DNA from 3 places in the Ruegeria sp. BG9 genome. Region 2 is predicted to be linked to each of the others. Evidence: riboswitches for the same ligand, from Rfam matches in the RefSeq annotation. Region 2 holds a riboswitch; each other region holds the start of a gene.
What was found. Region 2 has a riboswitch for cobalamin ahead of ACR0I8_RS11625 (DUF4198 domain-containing protein). Riboswitches for the same ligand answer to the same signal wherever they lie in the genome.

Region 1: another riboswitch for cobalamin. It lies ahead of ACR0I8_RS09370 (hypothetical protein); the one in region 2 lies ahead of ACR0I8_RS11625 (DUF4198 domain-containing protein).
Region 3: another riboswitch for cobalamin. It lies ahead of ACR0I8_RS11040 (DUF1636 family protein); the one in region 2 lies ahead of ACR0I8_RS11625 (DUF4198 domain-containing protein).

What each region holds. Positions count from the first base shown of each region.
Region 1 is NZ_JBQFSY010000004.1:332,917-335,171, forward strand. It holds gene ACR0I8_RS09360 (DNA polymerase III subunit gamma/tau) at 1-50, opposite strand, end outside; gene ACR0I8_RS09365 (phosphatase domain-containing protein) at 220-723, shown strand; gene ACR0I8_RS09370 (hypothetical protein) at 720-1,127, opposite strand; cobalamin riboswitch at 1,216-1,435, opposite strand; gene ACR0I8_RS09375 (alpha/beta fold hydrolase) at 1,596-2,255, shown strand, end outside.
Region 2 is NZ_JBQFSY010000006.1:73,954-76,208, forward strand. It holds gene ACR0I8_RS11615 (cobalt ABC transporter permease) at 1-12, opposite strand, end outside; gene cbiM (cobalt transporter CbiM) at 9-620, opposite strand; gene ACR0I8_RS11625 (DUF4198 domain-containing protein) at 627-1,412, opposite strand; cobalamin riboswitch at 1,541-1,742, opposite strand; gene ACR0I8_RS11630 (FKBP-type peptidyl-prolyl cis-trans isomerase) at 1,992-2,255, shown strand, end outside.
Region 3 is NZ_JBQFSY010000005.1:319,476-321,730, reverse strand. It holds gene ACR0I8_RS11055 (D-lyxose/D-mannose family sugar isomerase) at 1-282, shown strand, start outside; gene ACR0I8_RS11050 (hypothetical protein) at 402-623, shown strand; gene ACR0I8_RS11045 (hypothetical protein) at 620-1,108, shown strand; cobalamin riboswitch at 1,143-1,347, shown strand; gene ACR0I8_RS11040 (DUF1636 family protein) at 1,454-1,801, shown strand; gene ACR0I8_RS11035 (ABC transporter ATP-binding protein) at 1,798-2,255, shown strand, end outside.

The sequences.
Region 1 (2,255 bases), on a different contig from region 2:
CGGTATTTTCGGGCGAGAACCTGATAGGCGGGGCTGTCTGAGTCGGTCATGTCTGCTCTGGCGGATTCGGAACGTCACCGCAGCGTAGAGGCCCGCGCCGCCCGCGTCCACATGAGTTGAAGAACGATTTTGTTTTGGAAACTGGCACGTCAGGGGTACACTCTTCAGATAGTGAATCAAGCCTAGAGTCAGGATCAACGCTTCCGGGGGGATGCTGTCATGACGAATTTGGTCATTCATGCTTTGCAAGTGGGCGGGGGCACACTTGCCCTAACGTCGATGCCGGGAAAGGGCGGCGACTATGCAGGCGACCTTGAAACGATTGGAGATTGGAGGCCGGGGCTCGTGCTTTCGATGACAACCGACGCCGAGCTGGTCCAGTTTGGAGCCCGCGATTTTGGCCGCGACGTTCAGGGGCGCGCCAGCCGCTGGGTGCATCTGCCGATTCAGGATTTCGGCGTGCCACCGTCAGAGGTTGATGCGCAATGGCCCGATGTTAGTGCCGCGGCGCGGCAGGCTTTGTCTGGCGGAGGGCGCGTGCTTGTCCATTGTCAGGGCGGATGTGGTCGCTCTGGCATGGTGGTGCTGAGGTTGATGATCGAATGCGGCGAGGCTCCAACCCAAGCGCTGGATCGGTTGCGCAAGCTACGCCCCTGCGCGGTCGAAACCGATGCACAGAAGCACTGGGCCACCTTGCCCGCCCGAGCTTTGGCAGACTCCTAAGCCGACAGTTGCAGTTCCGCCGGGGTCGTTTTGCGCGGCGAAATCACTGATGCCTCGAGCATGGCGCAGGGCAGGGATGTCATCGCTGCGCTAGGCAGGCTGCTCGTTTCGGTACCGAACATAAGGTCGGCGTAGCGATCGAGGGTCTCGCTGTCGGCATTAGGATCCGCTCCGCAATAAACCCGCACCCGAGACTGGCTGGCCTGAAACCGGGCGTGGCAGCCGTCCGTGCAATGGGTCAGGTCGCTGCTGCCTTCGATTTCGAAATCCGATGTGGTCGCCGGACCGGCTTGGTCCAGCGCGTCGACCATTGAACGCGCCAGCCGCGCCAGTGCCGGGCAAGTTTTGCCCGTATGTTGGCAGATGGTTGCGGAGAACCTATGTGTCTTCGTCTTCCAGATCATCCTGCGCCCTCCGCGCGGTGGACAGGGGCTGGGATCAGGTGGGGCAGATAGGGTCTGCCACGGCCTGCCCGGACACCCCGCCCGAGTTTGGGTTATGTTGACGATGGCAGGTCTCCTGACTTGCGGGTCATCGCTTTGCCGACCTTCCCGGCCTTTCGGCCAGTGGCTCTTCGACATCGCTCGCCGCTTACAGTTGCGGGGGCAGTCGCGGATTTGGTTCGTCCCGAGCAAGCCGGGGAAAACCGCACCGTGTTCCCTTTTCATCCCGACCTCTTGTGAAAGCCGGGAACCATCGCATCATCGCTAGCGTTCATAACCATCCTGAGTCAAGTTGAACTTTCTGCGCTGCGGAAAGCCGATCCGCAAAGTGGACGCGTGGTCAAGCTGGATCGCAGTTGACTTGCATGGGCTGTCTGGGGTCAAGTTGCAATGTGAACTCATCAGTTCAGTTTCCCGCCGAGGATGCCCATGTTGGATTCAAACCAAACAGTGCTGATCGAAAATGTTCAGATCCCGGTGGGGGATGGCGCCCTGTCCGGGCGGATCTACCGACCCGTGGAGCAGCCCGAGACAGTGGTGGTGGTCAACAGCGCGACGGGTGTTCCGCGTGACTACTACAAGCATTTCGCACAGTGGTTGGCGTCGGATCAGGATATCGCCTGTCTGATCTATGACTACCGGGAATTCGGTCATTCGAAATCGGGGCCACAGCGTCGGTCGAAGATCTCGATGGCGGATTGGGCGTTGCAGGACATGCCCGCCGCGCGGGCCGAGATGCGCCGACGGTTCCCGCTGTCGCAGCAATGGTCAGTTGGTCATTCGCTTGGAGGGATGCTGGGGCCAGTGCAGCCGGATATCGACAAGATTGATCGCATGATCTGCGTCTGTTCCGGCCTTGTGACACTGCGCGATCATCCTTGGCCGTACCGCGCTTTGGCAGGGTTGTTCTGGTACGGGCACGTGCCTCTGGTCGTGCGCAGTTTGGGGTATTTGCCCGGCAAGGCTCTGGGGTTCGGGTCGGACCTGCCGCCTGCGGTCTATTGGCAGTGGCGTAAATGGTGCACCGCGCCGCACAGCTACCTGCCCGAGATCGGAGACACCCTGCCGCATGCCACATGGCAAGATGCT
Region 2 (2,255 bases):
AAGCTGTCTCATGTGGCGGGCCTTGTCAGGAACAGTTCAGGTTTGACCTTTCGCGCCAGAAGGATGGCAAATCCTGTCAGGACGGCCTCGATGACCATCACGGGGACATGGGCAAAGAAGACCAGTTTGGCGGCGGGGAGGAATTCGTCCCCTGACAAGGCCAGTGAGATACCCACCATGACAGTGGTGGCTGCAATGGCAAAGGCGCCGCCAATGCCGCCCCAAATTGCGCCATGAACAGGCGAACCGCGTCCGATCAGAGGTCGAAACAGCAGCCCCGCTAGTACGGCCGGAAAAGCGATGTTGAGCGTGTTGATCCCCAGCACCGTCAGCCCGCCGAAGCCGAAAAAGACTGCCTGTAGCAGCAGACCCACAAACAGGGCCGGGAAGGCGGCCCAGCCGAGCAGAAGCCCGGCCAGACCATTGAGGATCAGATGCACCGACGACGGCCCAATCGGCACGTGGATCAGAGAAGCCACGAAGAAACTGGCCGCTAGCACCCCAGCTGTGGGGATGCGGTCCAGATCCAGCGACCTGAGGCCCATGGCAACCCCACCAGCGGCGGCAATAGCGCCGCCGATGACGACCGGGTTGGACAGGGCTCCGTCGACGATGTGCATCTGGGGTTACTCCATGTCCCAGGCGCGGATCCAGATCACCGCGTCCTGGCTCAGCTCTTTGCCTTCATGTTCGGTTTCCGGACCAGCGCCGAGGGCGGCAAAGCCCCAGTAGCCAGCTTTCGGGACACCGAAGGAGAAATAGCCGTTGGCGTCGGAAATAGCGACAACAGCGCCACCGGGCATCGGCGAAACGGTAGGCTCGGACGAGGCTTGGCTGTCGAAGCTGGGCTTGGCGGCCATGTACTCGATCTCAATCTCAGCACCGGCAACCGGTTCGCCATTCGCCAGAACCTGACCGGTGAAGGTCGAACCTGCGATGACGTTGTAGGGCTTGTTCAGCGGCACGATCTCGGTCGCCAGACCTGCGGGGTTCATCCAGTCGGTCGGCAGTTCGTTGCGGTTCAGGAACGCCTTGGTGATCTGCTGGATATAGATATCCTCGGCCTCTTCGTAATAGGGCTCAGGCACGGTGACCACTACGTAGTCGCCCGAACGTTTGACCGGAACAGATCCCTGGAAGGCCGCGCCTTCGTTTTCGGGGCTCGAAAACCGGATGGGCTCCAGCGTGTCCAGCAGGTCGGTCTTTTCGCCATTGTGGATCACATAGAATTCCTGCGGCTTGTCCAGATCCATGACATGGCCGTTTTCAAACGGGTGCCAGAAGATCAGCTTGACCGGCACGTCGCCCGGCGCCTCGATCAGCGTGTCGGTGGTGTATTCCAGCAGAAAATGCGCCTGCGCCATCGCTGGAATCGCCAGCGCAGCCGCAGCTGTGCAAAATAGTTTCTTCACAAGGTCTTTCCTTCGTCCTTCGTGCCAACCCCGGCACGTTTCTTGCTTGATATCGGGACGAACGGAGCCATGTACCCAAAATAAGGGCATCGGCCCAATGCACACCCCAGCATCGGTGACACACCCCTTCCGAGGGTGCATATCCGGCAGGTCTCCTGACTTGCGGGTCAAAGCATGGGGCTGGCCTTCCCGGGTGGAACCCAGTGGCGTGTCAGCCCTGCTCACCGCCTACAGTTGCGGGGGCAGTTGCGGCATTGGGTGGATCAGAATTCCCCGCACCGCATTCCCTTTTCTCCGGGCGAACCCGGAACCGGACATGAGGACGCTGATGGCAGAGATTCCCATCACCGGTCAATCTCTATTTAAGACTGCAGCGATAACATCTTGTCGATAGGATCGGATGTTCCTGTTCTGCACGCTTGGTATTGAAGGCGCGCGTGTAAGCGACGACAAGAGGACGCGCACGCCTTCACCGCAATCTGGACATCAGAATCAGATGCATGCATCCTGCGCTGAGTCAGACTCCGGCGTAGCGCGCTTGTGTTCGGCGCCCTATTCCCCACACGCCCCGGAGGCCCAATGTCTGAGATCAAGCAAGGCGACACAGTTCGCATCCACTATACCGGCACGCTGTTGGACGAGACTGTCTTTGACAGCTCAGACGGGCGCGATCCGTTAGAGTTTGTTGTCGGTTCGGGCCAGATCATACCCGGCCTGGACAGCGCGATGCCAGGATTGGCGGTTGGCGACAAGAAGCGGGTCGAGATTGCCTGTGTCGACGCCTATGGTCCGATCAACCCGGCGATGCGGCAGGACATTCCGCGTGAAGGTATTCCGGACGAC
Region 3 (2,255 bases), on a different contig from region 2:
GATGGCGGTGTCGACCGCGATACCCCGGTCACCGTTCCCAGCGATGCCTGCCCTGTCACCATACGGCCCGGAGAGCATTTGCGCTTGAAGCCAGGTCAGAGCGTGACCTTGATGCCCGGCATCTGGCATGCCTTCTGGGCGGAAGGTGGGGATTGCTTGATTGGCGAAGTCTCAACCGTGAATGACGACCGGACGGACAACGTATTTGAAGACCCGATCCCGCGCTTTGCAACAATCGAAGAAGACACGGCACCGGATTTCCTGTTGGTTGCCGACTACTGATTTCATTAAGAATTTCGCGCTTGCATTTTCTGACTAATTTAGTCAGTTAACGACTGACCCAGTCAGATTCCTTGGAATCATCGCCCGGTCCCATTTTTGCGACCGAAAGATAACCTCACATGCGAAAATCCCTCGCCGACCTGTTGGCCATGGACGCCGTTGCCAGCCGCCATGGCTGCGCATTGAAACCAAAACTGAGGCAGGCGATCGAGGATGATCTCAGCTTTTCCGTCCGCGCTGCATCACCGCGTCCTGAAACACCGGTCGAACCCTGCACCCTTCCGCGAAACGTCCACCCATTGGTTGCGAAATCCCTCAAACCCAAAAGGGAACGCGCATGAAACACTCGGCATCTAACCACACACTGCCCTTAACCGATTTTGACGGTTTCGAACGCGGTATGCTCCCTGTCATGCGGCACTTCATCCTAAGCTTAACACAGCCGGAAACGCAGGCGTGGCAACATGCCTTTTCCGTCGCAACCGAACACTGGGGGCGCGACCAAGGATTGGTTTTGGCGCATCTGGTCTTCAAAGTCGTCAAGGCCACGCTTCACACCCGCCCTCTGGGTCTGGCCTTCAACGACCCGCTTTGTGTTGAAACACGGCAAGAACTGACATGTGACGAATGTGCCCTGCTGCGGTTGCTGCATCACATGCGCCGCGACGAAACTCCGGCGGCACGCGATGCCTTGAACGAATTGACCGGAGGCTACCCGGACGCGCACCTGATAAAGGCCGGTTTGACCCTAGCCAGCCAGTTCCCGACCAATAGCGTCGGACCGGCCCAACCCGCCCGCAGGCCGACCCTGCGCGTGGTCCGATAGCGAGATTCCGGCGCTTGACAATAGGAGCGTGAGCAGACTAGCTGCTCTGGATGGTTCCCGACGGCCTGTGTCTGAGGGATGAAAATGGGAATACGGTGCGGCCCAAGGGCCAATGCCGTGACTGCCCCCGCAACTGTAAGCGGAGAGCGACGCCACAAAACCACTGGCCCCTAAGGTCGGGAAGGTTGGCCAAGCAACGACCCGCAAGTCAGGAGACCTGCCATCACAGTTTAACCAACCCGGGGCGGGGTGTCCCGGAAGGAGGCTCGATGGCACATCCGCGTGCTAATGCAATTCATGGCTTTTGCCTTCACTTGGTTTTTGTTCAAGTTGGCGACCCGTGCCATGGCTGACCATTTCGTCCTGATATGCGGCACCTGCAATGGGCCGATACCCGCGCATGCGGCGAAGGAAACGCTGGATAGCCAGCTGCCCGAGGGGTTCTCTACACGCCTGATCGACTGCATGGCCGGTTGCAACCGCCCGATGACGGTCGGACTGCAGGCCAAAGGCAAGGCGCAATACCTGTTTGGCGATATTCAAACCCCTGCCGATCTGAGCGCTTTGGCGGAGTTCGCCCATCAATTCCGGGACAGCGAGGATGGCTGGACCAGCGCCTCGACCCGTCCTTTGGCGCTCTATACCAAAACCCTGTCGCGCATGCCCTGCCTGCCACCGGAGGACATGGCATGAGCTTTCTGGTCGCTGAAAATCTGGAATACTACGCCCTGAACGGCGACGTGCTGCTGCGCGACACCTCGTTTACCCTTGAGGAAGGCGCGATCCTGGCCGTCGCTGGCCCGAACGGGGCAGGCAAAACGACGCTGCTCAACCTCTTGTGCGGTGTCGCAAAGCTGGCTTTAGGCGATGTGCGTATTCAGGGGCAAAGCCTGCGGAAACTGTCGTCGCTGGAGCGGGCCAGACGAATTGCCGTTGTCGGCCAGCAGGAAATGCCCGACGGGCGGCTGCAACTGCGCGATTATGTGGCCCTTGGGCAAATCCCGATCAGGGCCGACAAATCCGCCGAGGCTCTTCAAGCGGACCTGCAGCGTGTGCTCGACACCACCGAACTGTCCCATTTTGCGGGCAAACAGATGGCAAAGCTGTCGGGTGGAGAGCGCCAGCGCGCCCATATCGCACGGGCGTT